Regions from separate parts of the Bradyrhizobium sp. LMG 9283 genome, predicted to be linked through region 1. Evidence: predicted binding sites of a transcription regulator. Region 1 holds the regulator's gene; each other region holds the start of a gene.
The links. The regulator PhoB, encoded in region 1, activates phosphate uptake and scavenging genes when phosphate is short. The targets are predictions, from matches to a motif close to TGTCATNNANCTGTCAT.
Positions count from the first base shown of each region.

Region 2: ugpB (sn-glycerol-3-phosphate ABC transporter substrate-binding protein UgpB) is a predicted target of PhoB. The motif match lies at 3,148-3,164, and genes of this name have one in related genera.
Region 3: P6U29_RS01875 (DUF2794 domain-containing protein) is a predicted target of PhoB. The motif match lies at 4,896-4,912, and genes of this name have one in related genera.

Region 1 is NZ_CP120691.1:8,509,697-8,516,908, forward strand. Features, by position in the region: gene P6U29_RS39705 (aspartate aminotransferase family protein) at 1-609, opposite strand, end outside; gene P6U29_RS39710 (GcrA family cell cycle regulator) at 1,069-1,581, shown strand; gene phoB (phosphate regulon transcriptional regulator PhoB) at 1,821-2,528, opposite strand; gene phoU (phosphate signaling complex protein PhoU) at 2,544-3,260, opposite strand; gene pstB (phosphate ABC transporter ATP-binding protein PstB) at 3,272-4,093, opposite strand; gene pstA (phosphate ABC transporter permease PstA) at 4,090-4,935, opposite strand; gene pstC (phosphate ABC transporter permease subunit PstC) at 4,937-5,926, opposite strand; gene pstS (phosphate ABC transporter substrate-binding protein PstS) at 6,097-7,110, opposite strand.
Region 2 is NZ_CP120691.1:109,108-116,319, reverse strand. Features, by position in the region: gene ugpE (sn-glycerol-3-phosphate ABC transporter permease UgpE) at 1-846, opposite strand, end outside; gene ugpA (sn-glycerol-3-phosphate ABC transporter permease UgpA) at 846-1,727, opposite strand; gene ugpB (sn-glycerol-3-phosphate ABC transporter substrate-binding protein UgpB) at 1,777-3,093, opposite strand; gene P6U29_RS00480 (CaiB/BaiF CoA transferase family protein) at 3,314-4,534, opposite strand; gene P6U29_RS00475 (organic hydroperoxide resistance protein) at 4,711-5,136, opposite strand; gene P6U29_RS00470 (MarR family winged helix-turn-helix transcriptional regulator) at 5,289-5,750, shown strand; tRNA gene P6U29_RS00465 (tRNA-Ala) at 5,851-5,926, opposite strand; gene P6U29_RS00460 (TIGR02300 family protein) at 6,022-6,426, opposite strand; gene aroA (3-phosphoshikimate 1-carboxyvinyltransferase) at 6,584-7,212, shown strand, end outside.
Region 3 is NZ_CP120691.1:391,758-398,969, forward strand. Features, by position in the region: gene ccmA (heme ABC exporter ATP-binding protein CcmA) at 1-451, opposite strand, end outside; gene acnA (aconitate hydratase AcnA) at 693-3,413, shown strand; gene P6U29_RS01870 (DUF1223 domain-containing protein) at 3,645-4,421, shown strand; gene P6U29_RS01875 (DUF2794 domain-containing protein) at 4,979-5,347, shown strand; gene P6U29_RS01880 (GNAT family N-acetyltransferase) at 5,461-5,991, opposite strand; partial or broken gene P6U29_RS01885 (IS110 family transposase) at 6,156-7,212, shown strand, end outside.

The DNA.
Region 1 (7,212 bases):
CGCCTTCAGGAAACCGGGAGGCGCAGAGCGAACGCCACCCTCGCCCTGGATCGGCTCGATCACGATGCCGGCGGTGTGCGGGCCGATCGCCTTCTTCACAGCGTCGAGATCGCCATGTGGCACCTGGTCGAAGCCGTCCATCGGCGGACCGAAGCCTTCGAGATATTTTGCAGACCCGGTGGCGGCGAGCGTCGCCAGCGTGCGGCCGTGGAAGGCGCCCTCGAAGGTGATGATGCGGTAACGTTCCGGATGCCCCTTGGAGAAGTGATGGTGGCGCACCAGCTTGATTACGCCTTCCAGCGCCTCGGCGCCGGAATTGCAGAAGAATACGAAGTCCGCGAAGCTTTCCTTGCACAGACGCGCGGCAAGCTTCTCGCCGTCCGGGCTCTGGAACAGGTTCGACATGTGCCAGAGCTTCGTCGCCTGCTCCTGCAACGCCTTGACCAGCGCGGGATGGACATGGCCGAGCGCATTCACCGCCACGCCCGAGGTGAAATCGAGATAGCGATCGCCATTGGTCGCGATCAGCCAGCAGCCTTCGCCGCGCTCGAAACCGAGGTCGGCCCTGGCGAAAACGGGGAGCAAATGCGGCGCGGCGCTGTCAGTCATGACGTCACTTGAATGTTGCGGACGGTGTGAGACGTGCATTGCGCAACGCACCATCGACCGGCCCCGGAAAACGAAACGTGCCGCCTTTTAAGGGCGGCACGTAAGACTATCTTATGCTTGGCAAGACAGGTGTCAATGCCGCCCGGAAAGCCTCGCGAAACGCTGAATCCGTAGTCTTGCGGTGGCGATTTTGCGGAGTTTTCACCACGGAACATGTGGAAGCGAGTCGGCGGACTCTTGCGCGGGAGTCACGCCATATTGTAGCGTTTGGACTGTCAGATACGACATCTCGTGCAGCGGTTCTGATCCCAAGAGTCCTCATGTACCGGCGTAAACGTTCGGGCGTCTTGAGCGCGCCCGGCGAGCCTTAAGGGATTCTGCGGCACGGGATTTTCAAGGCTTCAGGCATTCGCTGCGAAGGCCCCAGGATGGCAGGCGCGCAGCGAGGGAAAGGGTGCAATGACGGTTTTGACCTGGTCCGATGATCGCGTCGAGCAGCTGAAAAAGCTCTGGGAGGCCGGACTTTCGGCCAGCCAGATCGCGGCGGAGCTCGGCAATGTGACCCGCAATGCCGTGATCGGCAAGGTGCATCGGCTCGGTCTGTCCGGCCGCGCCAAGAGCCCTTCATCGGCAGCGCCCCGGCCGCGCAAGGCACGGCCCGCGCAGCACATGATGCGGGTGACCCGCCCTGTCGCGCGCGGCAACACCGCGCTGGCGCAGGCCTTCGAGGTCGAGGTGGAGGCCGAGCCTGTCACCTATGACAACGTGGTGCCGATGAGTCAGCGGCTGTCTCTGCTGGAATTGAACGAGGCGACCTGCCACTGGCCGGTCGGCGATCCCTCAAGCCCGGATTTCTTCTTCTGCGGCGGCAAGGCTCTCTCCGGCCTGCCCTATTGCGCCCAGCACTCGCGCGTGGCCTATCAGCCCGCAGCGGATCGCCGTCGCGCACCGGCGAAGCCGGGCACGCGGTGAGTTTGTTCTGAGATCAGAAATGAGCTGTCACACGATGACGGCTCAAACAATCCGATGTCGTCCCGGACAAACGCGCCACAAGCGCGCGCCGATCCGGGACCCATAGCCACCGAGAGATGTGGTTATGGGGACTCGAAATTACCTTTTCGCAAAACAATCATGCCCTGTGGTTATGGTCCCGGATCTGCGCTGACGCTTGTCCGGGACGACACTGAGCGTGTGGCAACAGCTCGCAAACCTCAGGTCTGCTCGGCCTTCGCGAAACGATCGTCCAGCGCGTAGCCGGCGCCGCGGACGGTGCGGATCGGGTCCTGCTCGCGGCCGAGATTGAGCAGCTTGCGCAGGCGGCCGATATGGACGTCGACGGTGCGCTCGTCGATGTAGATGTCGCGGCCCCAGACGCTGTCGAGCAGCTGCTCGCGCGAGAACACGCGGCCGGGATGCTCCAAGAAGAACTCCAAGAGGCGATATTCGGTCGGGCCGAGATCGATCGGCCGGCCCGAGCGCGCCACGCGGCGCTTGTCGCGGTCGAGCTCGATATCGCCATAGGCGAGCACGGTGGCGAGCCGCTCGGGGCTGGCGCGCCTGAGCAGACCCTTCACGCGCGCCAAGAGCTCCGGCACCGAGAACGGCTTGACGATGTAATCGTCGGCGCCGGTCGCAAGCCCCCGCACCCGCTCGCTCTCCTCGCCGCGCGCGGTGAGCATGATGATCGGCAGCTGCTTGGTTTCGGGGCGGGTACGAAGCCGCCGGCACAGCTCGATGCCTGACAGGCCCGGCAGCATCCAGTCGAGCACGATCAGATCGGGAATGTGCTCCTTGAGGCGGGTGTCGGCGTCGTCGCCGCGCATCACCGTCTCGACGTCATAGCCGTCGCCTTCGAGGTTGTAGCGGAGAAGCTCGGTGAGAGCTTCCTCGTCCTCAACCACCATAATGCGTGCGCCCATGTTGTCGTCGCTCCCTTAGGTATTCGGCACCGTCGTGGCGAAGGTCGTCATGTCGCCCTTCGGCCGCTTGTCAGTGATCGCCTGGCCCTCGATCATGTAGAACACGGTCTCTGCGATGTTGGTGGCGTGATCGCCGATCCGCTCGATGTTCTTGGCGCAGAACATCAGGTGGATGCAGAACGAGATGTTGCGCGGATCCTCCATCATATAGGTGAGGAGCTCGCGGAACAGCGAGGTGCAGATGGCGTCGACTTCCTCGTCGCCTTTCCACACCGCCATGGCCGCCGGCAGATCGTGCGCGGCATAGGCGTCCAGGACCGACTTGACCTGCTGCTGCACGAGATCGGTCATGTGTTCCAGTCCGCGGAACAGCTTCAGCGGATGGAAATCCGTCTCCAGCGCCGCGACGCGCTTGCCCATGTTCTTGGCGAGATCGCCGATGCGCTCGAGATCGGTCGCGACGCGCATGGCGCCGACGATCTCGCGCAGATCCACCGCCATCGGCTGGCGGCGGGCGATGGTGAGCACGGCGCGCTCCTCGATGCGCTTCTGCAGCGCGTCGAGCTCGGCGTCGGTCGCGACCACGCGCTGGCCGAGCGCGACGTCGCGGCGGATCAGCGCGTCGACGGAATCGACGATCATGCGCTCGGCGATGCCGCCCATTTCGGCGACCAGGCGGGTGAGCTCCTGGAGGTCGGTGTCGAAGGCCTTTGCGGTATGTTCAGAACCCATGTTCCGTCTCCTCAGCCGAACCGGCCGGTGATGTAATCCTGCGTGCGCCGGTCGCTCGGCGACGTGAAGATCTTGCTGGTGTCGTCGAATTCGATCAACTCGCCGAGATACATGAAGGCGGTCTTGTCGGAGACGCGCGCCGCCTGCTGCATGTTGTGGGTGACGATCGCGATCGTGTAGTTCTCGGACAATTCCTGGATCAGCTCCTCGACCTTGGCGGTCGAGATCGGGTCAAGCGCCGAGCAGGGCTCGTCGAACAGGATCACCTCGGGCCGCACCGCGACGGTGCGGGCGATGCAGAGGCGCTGCTGCTGGCCGCCGGAGAGCGACAGGCCGGAGGCATTGAGCTTGTCCTTGACCTCGTTCCACAGCGCGCCGCCGCGCAGCGCCTTCTCGACGCGGTCATCCATCTCCGACTTCGAGATCTTCTCATAGAGGCGGATGCCGAAGGCGATGTTCTCGTAGATCGTCATCGGGAACGGCGTCGGCTTCTGGAACACCATGCCGACCCGCGCCCGCAGCAGGTTGAGATCCAGCTTGGGGTCGAGGATGTTGGTGTGGTCGAGCAGCAGCTGGCCGGTGGCGCGCTGGCCCGGATAGAGATCGTACATCCTGTTGAAGATGCGCAGCAGGGTCGACTTGCCGCACCCCGACGGGCCGATGAACGCCGTGACACGGTTGGTGCCGAGCGCCAGGTTGATGTTCTTCAGCGCGTGGTGCTCGCCATAGTAAAAATTCAGGTTGCGCGCGGTGACCTTGGCCGGCGCCTCGGGCAGCGGCTGGGAACCGGGATGAACGGTCGGCGCGCTCACGGAAACAGACATTTCACTCATTTTGCAGTCCTCTCGGCGCCGATGATGCGCGCGCCAATGTTCAGGGCAAGCACGGTCAGGGTGATCAGCAGCGCACCGCTCCAGGCGAGCTGCTTCCAGTAGGCGTAGGGGCTCTGCACGAAGTTGTTGATGGTGACCGGCAGGTTGGCCATCGTCTTGTTCAGGCTCAGGCTGAAGAACTGGTTCGACAGCGCAGTGAACAGCAGCGGCGCAGTCTCGCCGGCGACGCGGGCCGTGGCGAGCAGCACGCCGGTGATGAGGCCGGAGCGCGCGGCGCGATAGGCGATCCGCTTGATCACCAGCGAGCGCGGCAAGCCCAGTGCGCTGGCGGCTTCGCGCAGCGGATTCGGCACCAGCAGCAGCATGTCTTCCGTGGTGCGCACCACGACCGGGATCACGATGACGGCCAGCGCAAGGCTGCCTGCGATCGCCGAGAAGCCGCGCATCGGCACCACCACCGCGCCATAGATGAACAGGCCGATGATGATCGAAGGCGCCGACAAGAGGATGTCGTTGATGAAGCGGATCACCGAGGTCAGCTTGTCGTTGCGGCCGTACTCGGCGAGATAGGTGCCGGCGAACAGGCCGAGCGGCGCGCCGATGCCGACGCCGAGCACGGTCATGATCAGCGAGCCGACAATGGCGTTGAGCAGGCCGCCCTCGGTCGAGCCCGGCGGCGGCGTGTTCTCGGTGAAGACCTGGAGGTTCAGGCCGGACAGGCCGTTGTAGAGCAGCGTGATCAGGATCAGCGCGAGCCAGGTGACGCCGAAGGCGGCGGCGCTAATGCAGAGCCCGCGGATGACGATGTCCTTGCGACGGCGCCGTGCGTAAATCGGGTTCATGTCACTTCCCCGCCTTCTGTTCCAGACGCAGCAGCATCAGCCGCGCGGCCGCGAGCACGAAGAACGTCAGCACGAACAGGAGCAGGCCGAGCAGGATGAGGCCGGACTGATGCAGGCCGTCGCTCTCGGCGAACTCGGAGGCGATCGCCGCCGAGATCGTGGTGCCCGGAGCGAAGATCGACGAGGAGATCCGGAACGAGTTGCCGATGATGAAGGTGACCGCCATGGTCTCGCCGAGGGCGCGGCCCAGCGCCAGCATGACGCCGCCGATGATGCCGACCCGAGTGTAGGGGATCACCACGCTGCGGACGACTTCCCAGGTGGTGCAGCCGACGCCGTAGGCGGCTTCCTTCAAGACCGGCGGCACCGTCCTGAACACGTCGACCGAGATCGAGGTGATGAAGGGCAGCACCATGATGGCGAGGATCAGCGCGGCGTTGAATAGGCTCAGATAGGACGGCGGACCTGCGAAGATCGCGCCCAGCACGGGAACGCCGTCGAAGATCCGGATCATGAAGGGTTGGAAGGTGTTGGCCAGGAACGGGCCCAGCACGAAAAAGCCCCACATGCCGTAGATGATCGAGGGGATGCCGGCGAGCAGCTCGACCGCGATGCCGATCGGGCGGCGCAGCCATTGCGGGCAGAGCTCGGTGAGGAAGATCGCGATGCCGAGACCGACGGGAATCGCGATCAGCATCGCGATGAAGGAGGTGACGAGCGTGCCGTACATCGGCCCAAGCGCGCCCAGCACCGGCGGATCGGCCGACGGCGCCCAGCGCTGCGTCCACAGGAAGGACAGGCCGTATTCCTTCATCGCCGGGAACGCACCGACGATCAGCGAGATGATGATGCCGCCGAGGATCAGCAGCACCGAGATCGCGGACAGCCGCGTGATCCAGTAGAAGGTGACGTCGCCGAGCTTGAACGCGCTCAAGGCCTTGGCGCGGTCATACGGTCCGGCGTCGTCGATTACATCGCTCTGAACGGCCATCTCTGCCACGCCGATCCCCTGTACTGACTATGTTTGTTCTTGCCTGTTTGGTCCCGCGCCCCGGACGAGACGCTCGTTGCGACGCTGATCCGGGGCCCAGTTCTTGTGGGTCCCGGCTCTGCGGTGCATCACTACGTGCCGCACCGCGTCCGGGACACGAGAGCAAGAGATCAGCTCTTGATCTCGGCAGCCCAGGTCTTCTCGATCAGCTGGACGACGCTGTCCGGCATCGGGATGTAGTCGAGCTCCTCGGCCGCCTTGTCGCCGTTCTTGAAGGCCCAGCGGAAGAACTTGAGGGCTTCCTGCGAGGCCGCCTTGTCGGTGGCTTCCTTGTGCATAAGGATGAAGGTCGCCGCCGTGATCGGCCAGGACTTGTCGCCGGGCTGGTCGGTCAGGATGACGTAGTAGCCGGGCGCCTTGGCCCAGTCGGCGTTGGAGGCGGCCGCCTGGAAGGCTTCGACGGTCGGCTGCACCGATTTGCCGGCCTTGTTGACGAGACCGGTGTAGGTCAGCTTGTTCTGCTTGGCATAGGCGTACTCGACATAACCGATCGAGTTCTTGGTCTGGCTGATGTTGCCCGACACACCTTCGTTGCCCTTGGCGCCGACGCCGACCGGCCACTCGACCGCGGTGCCCTCGCCGACCTTGCTCTTCCAGTCCGCGCTGGCCTTGGAGAGATAGTTGGTGAAGTTGAAGGTGGTGCCCGAACCGTCCGAGCGACGGACCACGGTGATCGCCTCCGACGGCAGCTTCACGTTCGGATTGAGCTTCTTGATCGCGGCATCGTCCCACTTGGTGATCTTGCCGAGATAGATGTTGGCCAGGGTCTCGCCATCGAACACCATCTCGCCGGGCTTCACGCCCTCGATGTTGACGACGGGGACGATGGCGCCCATCACCATCGGCCACTGGACGAGGCCGTCCTTCTCGAGCTGCTCGGCCTTGAGCGGCGCGTCGCTGGCGCCGAAGGTCACGGTCTTGGCCTGGATCTGCTTGATGCCGCCGCCCGAGCCGATCGACTGGTAGTTCAGACCGTTGCCGGTCTCCTTCTTGTAGGCGTCAGCCCACTTCGAATAGATCGGGAACGGGAACGTCGCACCGGCACCCGTAATGTCGGCTGCAAACGCCGCTGTCGTCGATGCGGCGACCAAGCCAGCAGCGACGATAGTTTTGAGGAAATTCATGCTGGTCTCCATACAGGGGAGCGAAGCGCCATCCGCGCCCGATCGCGCTCCCCGCGCCGCCCCTTTAGGAGCGGTCGGCTGTGCTTTTACGAAGGTTTCGTG
Region 2 (7,212 bases), 410 kb from region 1:
CTTTTCCGTCTCGACCAGTCCGCGCACGAACAATTTCTGCATCACGACGACAACAAAGACCGGCGGTAACATGGCCAGCACGGCGGTTGCCATCACGAGCGGCCATTCGGTCAGTGCGTCGCTGGTGGTGATCATCTTGCGGATGCCGATCTGGATCGTCTGCATGTCATCGCGCGTGGTGATCAGCAGCGGCCAGAGATATTGATTCCAGCCGAGGATGAACAGGATCACGAACAGCGCCGCCATGTTGGTGCGCGACAGCGGCAGCAGCGTATCCCAGAAGAAGCGGAAGGGACCGGCGCCGTCGATGCGTGACGCCTCCAGCAGTTCGTCCGGCACGGTCATGAAGAACTGTCGGAACAAGAGCGTCGCGGTGGCGGATGCGATCAGCGGCAGCGACAGGCCGGCATAGCTGTCCAGCATGTGCAGATCGGCGACGATCTTGTAGGTCGGATAGATGCGCACCTCGACCGGCAGCATCAGCGTGATGAAGATGAGCCAGAAGATCGGCATCCGGAACGGAAAGCGGAAATATACGATCGCATAGGCCGAGATGATCGAGATCGCGATCTTGCCGACGGCGATCAGCAGCGCCGTTATCAGCGAGTTCAGCATCATGTTGCCGACCGGCTCGCGGGTCGATCCGCTCGTGCCGACGAAGATGGTCTGATAGTAAGTCTCGAAGAAGTGGCCGCCGGGCAGCAGCGACATCTGCCCGTTCGCGATCAGCGCGTTGTCCTGGGTCGAGGCGACGATCGCGATGTAGACGGGGAAGGCGACGATCGCGATCCCGATCCAGAGGATGATGTGCGCGACGTACCGCCGAAAGCCTTCTTCCTCGACCATCAGTAGGTCACCTTGCGTTCGACGAAGCGGAACTGAATCCCCGTCAGCACGATCACCATGATCATCAGGATCACCGATTGCGCCGCCGAGCTGCCGAGATTGCCGCCGAGCAGGCCGTCGGAATAGACCTTGTAGACCAGCGTTTCCGTCGACTTGCCCGGACCGCCGCGGGTCATGGTGTCGATGATGCCGAAGGTGTCGAAGAAGGCGTAGACGATGTTGACGACCAGGAGGAAGAAGATGGTCGGCGACAGCAGCGGGAAGGTCACGGTCCAGAATCGGCGCATCGGGCGCGCGCCGTCGATCGCGGCTGCCTCGAGCACGCTTTTCGGGATGCTCTGCAGGCCGGCGAGGAAGAACAGGAAGTTGTAGGAGATCTGCTTCCAGGCGGCGGCGAGGATGATCAGCATTGCGGCCTGGTCGCCGTCGAGCAGCGGATTCCAGTCGACGCCGAGGGCGCGCAAGTACCGCGAGAGCACGCCGAGCGAGGGATGCAGCATGAAGATCCAGAGCACGCCGACGACCGGCGGCGCCACCGCATAGGGCCAGATCAGCAGCGTGCGGTAGAGCATCGAGCCGCGCAGCGGCTTGTCCGCCATCACGGCGAGCAGCAGCGCAAACGACAGCGACGATATTGCGATCGCGAACGAGAAGAAGAAGGTGCGCAGGATCGCCTCGAAATAGGCGCGTTCCTTGAACAGCTCGAGATAGTTGTCGAACCAGACGAAGCTGATCGACAGGCCGAAGGCGTCCTGGAGCAGGAAGGACTGGATCACCGCCTGCAAGGCCGGCCAGTAGAAGAAAATCAGGACGATCGCGAGCTGCGGTGCAACCAGCGCGTACGGCAATAGCTTCGACTGGAAAATGGCTTGCTTTTGCATGATGCCCGCGGGGGCGGCAGGCCGGTTGACCGGCCCGCCGCTCGTCGCCTTACTTCACCGCGGTCTTTTCGAACTGGCGCAGCATGGTGTTGCCGCGCTCGACGGCCGCGTCCAACGCCTGCTTGGCGGTCTTCTTGCCGGCCAGCGCCTGCTCGATCTCCTCCGCCCAGACGTCACGGAGCTGCACCATGTTGCCGAGGCGCAGGCCGCGCGAATTCTCGGTCGGCTCCTTGTTGGTCAGCTCGAGCAGCGGCGTCTCCAGATACGGCTGGTCCTTGTAGAAGCCTTCTGCCTTGGCCTTCTCATACGCCGCCTTGGTGATCGGCAGATAGCCGGAGGCCTTGTGGATATAGACCTGGCGATCGGTGTCCGAGAGGAAGGTCAGGAATTTTGCGACGCCCTTGTATTCGTCGGCCGACTTGCCGCCCATCACCCAGAGCGAGGCACCGCCGATGATCGAGTTCTGCGGTGCGCCCTTGACGTCCGGATAATAAGGCATCGGCACCGCGGTGAAGGCGAACTTGGCCTGCGCCTTGACGTTGCCGAAGAACGCCGACGAGGTCAGGTAGAGCGGGCATTCGCCCGACGTGAAGCGACCTTCGCCGGTGTTGGTGCGGCCGGCATAGTCGTAGGTCTTGTCCTTCTGGAGCTCGATGAGGTTTTCGAGATGCTTGACCTGGAGCGGTCCGTTGAACGAGAGCACGGTGTCGAAGCCGTCGAGGCCGTTGGCCTTCGTCGACAGCGGCACGTTGTGCCAGGCGGAGAGCTGCTCGAGATTGACCCAGGTGACCCAGGAGTTGGAAAATCCGCAGGTGGCGTGGCCCGCCGCCTTCAGCTTCTTGGCGGCGTCGAACACCTCAGGCCAGGTCTTCGGGATATCGACATTGGCCTTCTTCAGCTCGTCGAGGTTGACCCACATCACGGTCGACGACGAGTTGAAGGGGAAGGACAGCATCTCGCCCTTCGAGGTCGAATAGTAGCCGGTGATTGCGGGCAGGTAGGCCTTCGGATCGAACTTCTCGCCGGTCTCGGCCATCAGCTTGTAAACCGGCTTCACCGCGCCGGTCGCGGCCATCATGGTGGCGGTGCCGACCTCGAACACCTGCATGATGTGCGGCGCGTTGCCGGCGCGGAACGCGGCGATGCCGGCGTTCATCGTGTCGGCGTAGTTGCCCTTGTAGGTCGGGATCACCTTGTAGTCGCTCTGCGCGGCGTTGAAATCGTTGGCGAGCTTGACGATGACGTCGTTGTTGGCGCCCGTCATCGCGTGCCACCACTGGATTTCGGTCACCGCGAGCGCCGGCGAGGCGCCGAGACCAATCGTGAGTGCAACAGCAGCAGCCGCGCCAAAATGTCGAAGAGCCATCAAGAAAACCTCCCTTGCCCGTCACTAAAGAAGCGCTTGCGCTAGCAGCGCCCTATGACGTTCACATGACTGTGTAAGCGGCCGAAACGAAAGCGGCAAGCGCTGGAAAAGGAAAGCCGGAAAATAGGCGAAGACGTGCGCGGACAGCCAAATCCGCTCGCGCTGCACATGCGCGCGCGCGCCGCAGTGCGGCAATTAGTTGGGTGAGGAGGTCGGGCCTTTAGCGTTTCCGCTCGGGACCGCAGACGGTGCCCTTCTCGACCATCGCGTCGATCTCGGCCTTGGAGTAGCCGAACTCACCCAGCACCTCCGCGGCGTGCTGGCTGAATTTCGGCGGCACGCGCCGCAGGCTCGGCTTGCTGCGATCGAGCCGGATCGGCGAGGCCACGCCCTTGTACCAGTCCTTCTCGATAATATCGCCGCGGTAGATCGTGTGCGGGTTCGTCAACGCCTGGTCGATCTTCTGCACCGGACCTGCGGGCAGGCCGGCGGCGAGCAGGCGATTGCACAGCGGTTCAGCCTCGTGCTGGCTGAACACCCCGGCAAGCTCGGCGCGCAGCGCCTCGCGATTGGCGATGCGGTCCTTGTTGCGGGCAAAGCGCGGGTCGGTGCCGAGCTCGGGTTTGCCGATCTCTTTCGCCAGCTTGCGGAAGGTGCCGTCATTGCCGACGCCGATGAAGATGTTGTCGGTCTTGGTCGGGAAGATCGCGTAAGGCACGAGATTGGGATGCTCGTTGCCGGTGAGGCCCGGCGGCTTGCCATGCATGAAATAATTCGCGGTGTGCGGATGCATGATGGCAAGGCCCGTCTCGTACAGCGTCGTCTCCAGGAACTGGCCCTTGCCGGAGCGCTGCCGCTCCGACAGCGCCATCAGGATGCCGATCGCCGCATAAAGGCCGGTGGTGATGTCGACCAGCGGCACGCCGATCCGCATCGGTCCGCTCTCGGGCGATCCGGTCGCTGCGATCATGCCGGTCATGGCCTGGATGATGGCGTCATAGCCGGGATTGCCGCCACGCGGGCCGTCGGCGCCGAAGCCGCAGATCCTGCAATGCACGAGGAGCGGGAATCTCTTGCTAAGGACTTCGTTTCCGATGCCCCATTTCTCCAGCGTGCCCGGCTTGAAATTCTCGATCAGGACGTCGGCCGTCTCCAGCATCTTCAGCAGCACGACGCGGCCGCCCTCGGAGGCGAGGTCGAGGCCGATCGAGCGCTTGTTGCGGTTGATGCCGACGAAATAGGCCGCGTCCTCCTCGTGGAAGGGAGGCCCCCATTCGCGCACCTCGTCGCCAGCGGGCGGCTCGACCTTGATCACGTCGGCGCCATGGTCGGCGAGGATCTGGGTGCAGTAGGGACCGCCGAGCACGCGCGTGAGATCGATGACGCGCAGTCCGCTCATGGCCCCCAGAACGGCTTCAGAACCCGCGGCTTCAGAACTCATGCCTTCGCTTCTCCTGTGTCGAGATTTGATCACAGGCCTAGCGAGGTTTTTTTGCGCCAGCAATGGCGCCGCACGTAGGGCCGCATGCGCCGCCGCCGCGCAATCCCGCGATGTGGGAAATCAACGGAAGCGGCCGGCCCGAGGGGGATCCCGGGCCAGCCCATCCGCCCTTTCGATCAGACGACCGTCAGGCGAACGTCGACATTGCCGCGCGTGGCATTGGAGTACGGGCACACCTGGTGCGCCTTCGCGACCAGCGCCTCGGCCTCCGCGCGGGCAAGGCCCGGCAGTGAGACGGCGAGATCGATGTCGAGGCCGAAGCCGCCTTCGGAACGCGGGCCGATGCCGACGGTCGAGGTGACTGAGGCCTCGGCCGGAACCTTGGGGCCGCCCTGCGAGGCCACGAACTTCATCGCGCCGATGAAGCAGGCGGCATAGCCGGCCGCGAAGAGTTGCTCGGGATTGTTGCCGGCGCCGCCGCCACCGCCGAGCTCCTTCGGCGTGGTGAGCTTGACGTCGAGTGCGCCGTCGAGGGTCGCGGCATGGCCGTCGCGGCCGCCGGTGGCCTTGGCGCTGGTCTTGTAGAGGACGTTCACAGACATTGTGGTCTCCTGGGTCAGGGGGTGGGGCGCGATCTTTATTGCAGGCAATTAGATAGTGCGCAATCGAAATTGCGGGGTCTCACATTTAATTGTTCGCAATTGAATGTCGGGTCGCGCGGTCCCACAATGGGGCAAACCTTGTGAGATTCCCCATGGCCCGGAAACCATCGGCAGCGGATGCGCCGCTGCGGCTCGACAACCAGATCTGCTTCGCGGTCTATTCCGCCGCGCACGCCTTCAACCGCGTCTACAAGCCGCTGCTCGACCGGCTCGGCCTGACCTATCCGCAATATCTGGTGATGCTGGTGCTGTGGGAGCGCGACGACGTGCCGGTCAAGGAGATCGGCGAGAAGCTGTTCCTGGATTCGGGCACGCTGACGCCGCTGCTCAAGCGGCTCGAGGCCGCCCATCTCGTCAAGCGCACCCGCTCGAGCGAGGACGAGCGTCAGGTGCTGATCGCACTGACGCCGCAGGGCCATGCGCTGAAGGACAAGGCACGCAGCGTGCCGCAATCGATCCTGGCGGCGACGGACTGCTCGGTGTCGGAGCTGATCGCCATGAAAGACGAGATCGTCGCACTGCGCGATCGGCTGAATGCGGTGATTGGGGAGTAGGGAAGTTCGTCCAAGCCCGGCTTTGCCCTTCGGGCTACGCCGCGGCAGCCTTCGCTACGAAAGGGCTTGCCGAGCCGAAGCTGGCGAAGCCAGCGAAGGCTGGTGGAGCCAGGCGGGATCGAACCGCCGACCTCTTGCATGCCATGCAAGCGCTCTCCCAGCTGAGCTATGGCCCCTTAGTCCTTAACCGGGTGAACCTGGTTGATCACCCGGACCGGCGAGTCCTTGGCGACTCGCGCGGTGCACCCTTTTTCACAGATCAGGGCTGATCTCAAGTCTCTTCATCACCTCCCACATCACCAATGATGTCGGTCACGTCCTCATCGCCCTCTTCCTCGTCGGCAATGAAGGTCGAATCATCGTCATCGTCGTCGTCGAGGGTCTCGTCGACCTCGATATCGTCCTCGGATTCGGGCACGACGGCCTTGACCTTGCCGGTGTTCTCTTCGGCATCGGCCTCCTCGAGCGACACCAACTCTTCGGCCTCCGCCGGCTCCGGCGCGGTGTCCTCGGCCATGTTGCGGGCCTCGGCGGCCCGGCCGCGCGCGGGCGCGATGGGAGCGATCGGCACCACCTCGCCGGTATAGGGCGAGATCACCGGATTCTTGTTGAGGTCATAGAATTTCTTGCCCGTGGTCGGGCAAATACGTTTGGTTCCGAGTTCGGACTTGGCCACGGCAGGAATCCTGGGAATGTCTGAAAAGCGGTGCTTCACTTGGCTAGTTGGCGGCCCGCTGTCAATAGCGCATTACGAGAGAAAGACATGCCCGTGACGGGGCGCGGACCATGTGGTACGTGCGCCCAGCCCACAGGGCCTATCCAAGGACACAATCTTGACCCATTCCGACCAACCGAGGCCGCTCCAGTCTCGCGCCAGCGGTGCCCTGACCGGGAAAGTACGGGTGCCCGGGGACAAGTCGATCTCCCACCGCGCTCTGATCCTGGGCGCCCTTGCGGTCGGCGAGACCAGGATTTCGGGCCTGCTGGAGGGCGAGGACGTCCTCAACACCGCCAAATCCATGCAGGCGCTCGGCGCCAGGGTCGAGCGGATCGGTGATTTCGCCTGGAAGGTGCAGGGGGTGGGGGTCGGAGGCTTTGCCCAGCCCAGGGCGCCGCTGGATTTCGGCAACTCCGGCACTGGCTGCCGTCTCGTCATGGGAGCCGTTGCCGGCTGCCCGATCTCGGCGGTGTTCGACGGCGACGCCTCGCTGCGCAGCCGCCCCATGCGCCGGATCCTCGATCCGCTCGAAAGGATGGGCGCGAAGGTCATCTCCGGCAGCGAGGGCGGGCGTCTGCCGCTGACCCTCCAGGGCGCGCGCGATCCGCTTCCGATCACCTACAAGACCCCGGTCGCGTCGGCCCAGATCAAATCGGCCGTGTTGCTCGCCGGTCTTGCCGCGCCGGGCACCACGACGGTGATCGAGACCGAGGCCAGCCGCGACCACACCGAGCTGATGCTGAA
Region 3 (7,212 bases), 690 kb from region 1:
CCAGCAGCCAGATTGGCCGTCGAACCGTCAGCAGCCGGGCCAGCGACAGCCGGCGGCGCTGGCCGGCGGACAGGAAAGCCGCGGGCAGATGGGTGGTGTGGTCGAGGCCGACAATGGCGAGGCTTTCAGCCACATCGCTGCGCTCGCCGCCCAGGAAATCAGCCCAGAATGACAGATTTTCAGCCACGCTCAGCGCCGGCTTCAGGGCGTCGCGATGGCCGAGATAGTGGCACTGCTCGGGCAGCGTCATGTCGGCGTCGCCCCCGTCCAGTACGATCGTGCCGCCGGCCGGAACGAGAAGGCCGGCGATCAGCCGCAGCAGCGAGGTCTTGCCTGAGCCGTTGCGGCCGACCACCGCCACAGCTTCGCCGGAGAGGGCCTCGAAATCGAGCCCAGCAAACACCTCGCGGCCGCCGCGCACGCAGGTGATCCCTCGCCCGGACAGCTGCATTTTGCCTGGTATCAACCCGTCCAAGGCCAGGCCTCAGGAAATCTTGGGGTAGCGCATGGGAATTTTTGGCTCGCGGATTGCTGCGGCACGATAGTGGCTGTGGCGGCGCGGTTAGAAAGCTTCTATAAGCCCGGAACTACTTGATGCAGCAACTCAACCTGCCCCAGCAAGCGGCCCAGCCTGATACGCTGACGGTGTTAAGATACCCTGCCGGGTATAACTAACAATTGGGATTTCCTACATGACCTCGCTCGACAGCTTCAAATGCAAAAAGACCCTCAAGGTCGGCGCCAAGACCTATGTCTATTACAGCCTGCCTACAGCCGAGAAGAATGGTCTGAAGGGAATTTCGAAACTTCCCTATTCGATGAAGGTCCTGCTCGAGAATTTGCTGCGCAACGAGGACGGCCGCTCGGTCAAGAAGGAAGACATCGTTGCGGTCTCGAAATGGCTGCGCAAGAAATCGCTGGAGCATGAGATCGCCTTCCGCCCGGCGCGCGTCCTGATGCAGGACTTCACCGGCGTGCCCGCGGTGGTCGACCTCGCCGCGATGCGCAACGCGATGCAGAAGCTCGGCGGCGACGCCGAGAAGATCAACCCGCTGGTGCCGGTCGATCTCGTCATCGATCACTCCGTGATCGTGAACTTCTTCGGTGACAACAAGGCCTTCGGCAAGAACGTCGTCGAGGAGTACAAGCAGAACCAGGAGCGCTACGAGTTCCTGAAGTGGGGCCAGAAGGCGTTCTCGAACTTCTCCGTGGTGCCGCCCGGCACCGGCATCTGCCACCAGGTCAACCTCGAATATCTAGCCCAGACGGTCTGGACCAAGAAGGAGAAGATGACGGTCGGCAAGAAGACCGGCACCTTCGAGGTCGCCTATCCCGATTCGCTGGTCGGCACCGACTCCCACACCACCATGGTCAATGGTCTCGCCGTGCTCGGCTGGGGCGTCGGCGGCATCGAGGCGGAAGCCTGCATGCTCGGCCAGCCGCTGTCGATGCTGCTGCCCAACGTCGTCGGCTTCAAGCTGAAGGGCGCGCTGAAGGAAGGCGTCACTGCGACCGACCTCGTGTTGACCGTGACGCAGATGCTGCGCAAGCTCGGCGTCGTCGGCAAGTTCGTCGAGTTCTTCGGCCCCGGCCTCGACCACCTTTCGGTCGCCGACAAGGCGACCATCGCCAACATGGCGCCCGAATACGGCGCGACCTGCGGCTTCTTCCCGGTCGACGCCGCCGCGCTTGACTACCTCAAGACCTCCGGTCGTGCCTCGGCCCGCGTCGCGCTGGTGCAGGCCTATGCCAAGGCGCAGGGCCTGTTCCGCACTGCCAAGTCGCCCGATCCGGTGTTCACGGAATTGCTGACACTGGACCTCGGCGACGTCGTGCCGTCGATGGCCGGTCCGAAGCGTCCCGAAGGCCGCATCGCGCTGCCCTCGGTGGCCGAAGGCTTCTCGCTCGCGCTCGCCAGTGAATACAAGAAGGCCGAGGAGCCGGCGAAGCGTTTCTCGGTCGAAGGCAAGGACTTCGATCTCGGCCATGGCGACGTCGTGATCGCGGCGATCACCTCCTGCACCAACACCTCGAATCCCAGCGTGTTGATTGGTGCGGGCCTACTCGCGCGTAACGCGGCGGCCAAGGGCCTGAAAGCGAAGCCGTGGGTGAAGACCTCGCTCGCCCCGGGCAGCCAGGTCGTGGCCGAGTATCTCGCTAATTCCGGTCTCCAGAAGGATCTCGATAAGGTCGGCTTCAACCTGGTCGGCTTCGGCTGCACCACCTGCATCGGCAATTCCGGTCCGCTGCCCGAGGAGATCTCGAAGTCGATCAACGACAACGGCATCGTCGCTGCTGCCGTGCTCTCCGGTAACCGCAACTTCGAAGGTCGCGTCTCGCCGGACGTGCAGGCGAACTATCTGGCCTCGCCGCCGCTGGTCGTTGCGCACGCGCTCGCCGGCAGCGTCACCAAGAACCTCGCCACCGAGCCGCTCGGCGAGGGCAAGGACGGCAAGCCGGTGTACCTGAAGGACATCTGGCCGACGGCCAAGGAGATCAACGCCTTCATGAAGAAGTTCGTGACCGCGTCGATCTTCAAGAAGAAGTATGCCGACGTGTTCAAGGGCGACACCAACTGGCGCAAGATCAAGACGGTCGAGAGCGAAACCTATCGCTGGAACATGTCTTCGACCTATGTGCAGAACCCGCCTTACTTCGAAGGCATGAAGAGGGAGCCGGAGCCGGTCACCGACATCGTCGAGGCGCGCGTCCTCGCCATGTTCGGCGACAAGATCACCACCGACCACATCTCGCCGGCCGGTTCGATCAAGCTCACCTCGCCCGCCGGCAAATATCTCAGCGAGCACCAGGTGCGCCCCGCCGATTTCAATCAGTACGGCACGCGTCGCGGCAACCATGAAGTCATGATGCGCGGCACTTTCGCCAACATCCGCATCAAGAACTTCATGCTCAAGGGCGCGGATGGAAACATCCCTGAGGGCGGTCTGACCAAGCACTGGCCCGACGGCGAGCAGATGTCGATCTACGACGCCGCGATGAAGTACCAGCAGGAGCAGGTGCCGCTGGTGGTGTTCGCCGGTGCCGAATACGGCAACGGCTCCTCGCGCGACTGGGCCGCCAAGGGCACGCGTCTGCTCGGCGTGCGCGCCGTGATCTGCCAGAGCTTCGAGCGCATCCACCGTTCCAACCTGGTCGGCATGGGCGTGCTGCCGCTGACCTTCGAGGAAGGCACCTCCTGGCAATCGCTTGGCCTGAAGGGCGACGAGAAGGTGACCATCCGCGGCCTCGTCGGCGACCTCAAGCCGCGCCAGAAGCTGACCGCGGAGATCGTCTCCGGCGACGGTTCGCTGCAGCGCGTTTCGCTGCTCTGCCGCATCGATACGCTGGACGAGCTCGACTACTACCGCAACGGCGGCATCCTGCACTACGTGCTGCGCAAGCTCGCGGCGTAAGCGCGAATTTGTGAACGATGGCTCACTGCGAAGTGAGTAGAAGCCCTAGCGAAGGCGGCCTATCAAAGGCCGCCTTCGCGCGTTTGCGGTACGCTTCAGATGGGCCCGCCCGGCGGAAAACCTCCCTTGGAGGGTTGCCTGGACGGACGAATGTACCGCGCCCCGTAAGACTACGGTGACCATCCGGCGATAAGATTTCTCTCTCACGAGCAATGGTGTGCAGCGTTCGACATGACGACAATGACGGCTTTTCATCCGGTTTCACGTTGGTCCAATGCCCTCTGGTCGGGAGCTCTCGGCATCTGTGCGATCATCGCCGTCATCCGTCCCGCCGAGGCTGATCCCCGCGCCGTTGTCGAATTGTTTACCTCGCAGGGCTGCTCGTCCTGCCCGCCCGCCGACCAGATCATCGGCGATCTCTCCAAAGATCCATCGGTCATCGCCCTGAGCATGCCGATCGACTATTGGGACTATCTCGGCTGGAAGGACACGCTGGCGGATTCGCGGTTCTCTGCACGGCAACGTGCCTATTCGCGCATGCGCGGCGACCGCGAAGTTTACACACCGCAAGTCGTCGTCAACGGCTCCACGCATGTGATCGGCAGCGACCGCGCCGGCATCGAGAGTGCGATCGGCAAGACCGACAAGGGCGCCGGTGTGATGAGCGTGCCGGTGACGATGTCGCTCTCGGGCAAGCAGATCAACGTCTCGGTGGCCGCAAGCAAGGAGCCCACGGTCTCGCACGGCGAAGTCTGGATCTGCTCGATCGCCAAGTCGGTGCCGATCGCGATCAGCCGCGGCGAGAATCGCGGACAGCAGGTCACCTATCACAATGTGGTGCGCAACCTGCTCAAGGTCGGCGATTGGACCGGGCGTCCGGAAAGCTGGACGGTGCCGATCGAGAACCTCACGCGCGACGGCGTCGACGGCGCGGTGGTGTACGTCCAGGACGGCAGCCGTGAGAAGCCGGGCCCGATGCTGGGCGCGGCGTACACGTCCCTGCACTGACACTGATTTTTAGCGCCGCACTCTGCTCTCAATCCTCATGGTGAGGAGCGCGCTTTTGCGCGCGTGGCGATGCTGCGCATCGCCGCGAGAACCATGCAAGACCCCGCTGATGCAGCTGGGGAGAGAAACTTCGCGCGGATGTTTGGAGGAAACGTCGCTCGGCGCCGGAAACATCCCGACACAAACCAAAAAGGACCAACTTGCGTTGGCCCTCCTTGCCGTGCGTACAGACCCGATCCTGTTCGACCCCGGGGGGCTGGGGGCTGAGGAATCCGGAACCGAAAGGACCGGGTCAACGCACGTGATTCTTTTCGCAATGCAGGGCGGCAGGCGCTTGGCGGAAAAGCGGCGAGACTAAGATTCTTGAGCACGATCCCGTGACGGTTTGCCGCGACAGAGTTCCACCATTGCGTGTGTCCCGATTCACAGCCGATTCGAGCGGTTGAACCCCTTGCGGTGCGGAACGGTTGGCGCGATCATGCAATTGTCATGAACGCGGTTCCGGGGACGGTTTTCGCGGATGCGGTTCATTGCAGTGCGATGAGGAGGCGCTTCCCATGAATCTGATGTCGGAGGATGCCGATCCGAGCGAGCAGCGCGCGGCGGCGCGCCCCGCCGCGAATGCGCAGCCGAACCGGGTGACGTTCAACCGGCTCGAGCTGCATCGTATTCTCAATCTCTATGGCCGCATGGTCGCCGACGGCGAGTGGCGCGATTACGCCATCGACTTCCTGAAGGACCGCGCCGTGTTCTCGGTCTATCGCCGCGCCTCGGAAGTGCCGATCTATCGCATCGAGAAGGATCCGCGGCTCGCGCGCAAGCAGGGCATGTACAGCGTGATCTCGGCGACCGGCCTGATCCTGCGCCGCGGCCATGAGCTCGAGCGCGTGCTGCTGGTGATCGATCGCAAGCTGGCGGTGGTGTAGCCGCGCGACTGGTGCCGTAGGCTGGGCAAAGGCGCATCGCGCCGTCCCAACGACCCCTTCCGTAATCGCTTCTGAGGGTGGGCACGCTTGCGCTTTGCCCACCCTACGAGAGCTTACTTCCCTGGCACCGTCGTTGCCCCCTCGCCGAGGTCGCGCTGCATCATCACCGTGTCCAGCCAGCGGCCGAATTTCAGCCCGACATTGGGATGCGTGCCGATCATCTTGAAGCCGGCCCTGGTGTGCACGCCGATTGATCCGGCATTGGCGGAATCGCCGATCACCGCGATCATCTGGCGGAAGCCGCGTGCCTCGCATTCGGCGATCAGCCGCTCCAGCAGCAGAGAGCCGACACCGCGGCGGTGGAAGGAGGGATCGAGATAGATCGAGTTCTCCACCGTAAAACGATAGGCCGGCCGCGGGCGGTAGGCGCCGGCATAGGCATAGCCGGCCACGCGCCCGTCCAGCATGGCGACGAAATAGGGATAGCCGCCGTCGATCAGCGCACGATAGCGGCGCGTCATCTCGGCAAGGTCGGGCGGCTCCAGCTCGAACGTCGCGGTGCCCTCGCGGACGGCCTGTTGGTAGATGGCGGTAATGGCGGGAAGGTCGGCCTCGGTCGTAGGCCTGATTTCAGGTGCGGACATGTCGGGAAGATTAGAACCTTCCCGCGGCCGCTGGAAGGGCCTCGGCGCATCCCCATACTCCGTCATTGCGAGGAGCCCTTGCGACGAAGATTCCATGGGGAGTGGATAGCGACCGGGTCTGAGGCCAGACTGAGGTTGCTGAAGCACTCAACCTGGAGACAACGATGTTGCTCGATCATCTTTCCGACGGACTGGCCGCTATCCGGACGCAGATTGGCGCAATTTTTGTGTCATTGGAACTGAGCCGTTCGACCTGGCTGGTTACATCGCTGTCGCCCGGCAAGGGCGAGAAGATGTCCAAACACAGCGTGAAGGCCGGCGCTATTGCGGAGCTTTTGAAGCTCTTTGCAGCGCTGAAGCGTAAGGCACAGGCGCGAACGGGCGAGAGTTATCCGATTATCACCATCCAGGAGGCGGGGCTGGATGGGTTCTGGCTTCACCGCACTCTGCAGTCGGAGGGCGTCGAGAGCTACGTGGTCGATCCGGCCTCGATCGCGACGCCGCGCCGGCGCCGGCGGGCCAAGACGGACCGGTTGGACGGCGAGACGCTGTTGCGGTCGCTTCTGGCCTACAAGCGCGGCGAGCCACGGGTCTGCGCGATGGTCGTTGCCCCCTCTCCGGAAGAAGAGGACCGCCGCAGGCTTTGCCGGGAGCGGCGGACCTTGATCGCGGAGCGGATCGTGCATGTGAACCGGATCAAGGGTGTTCTGTTTGCGCAAGGGATATTCGACTACGTGCCGCTGCGGCGCGATCGACGGACGCGGCTTGAGGCCTTGCGCACGGGGGACGGGCGGCTGCTGCCGGCGCATTTGAAGGCGCAGATCAGCCGCGAGCTCGACCGGCTCGAACTTCTGCTCGACCAGATCGCGGCGGTAGAGCGCGAGCAGGATGCATTGCTGGCTGCAAGCCGACCAGCAGGCGAGAAGGCTGCATCGAACCCGGTCGCGATGCTGCTCGACTTGAAGGGCCTGGGCCCGAACTTTGCTGCCATTCTCTGGTCGGAGGCCTTCCACGTCAGTTCACCAACCGCCGCCAGGTTGCGTCCTATGCCGGTCTTGCGGCCACGCCATGGCGCAGTGGCGGCATTGAGCGTGAGCAGGGCGTGTCGAAGGCCGGCAATCCGCGCCTGAGAACCACGATGATCCAGCTCGCCTGGCTGTGGATACGTCATCAGCCTCAATCGGCTCTGACCCAGTGGTTCAAGGCCAACAGCCAGCGCGG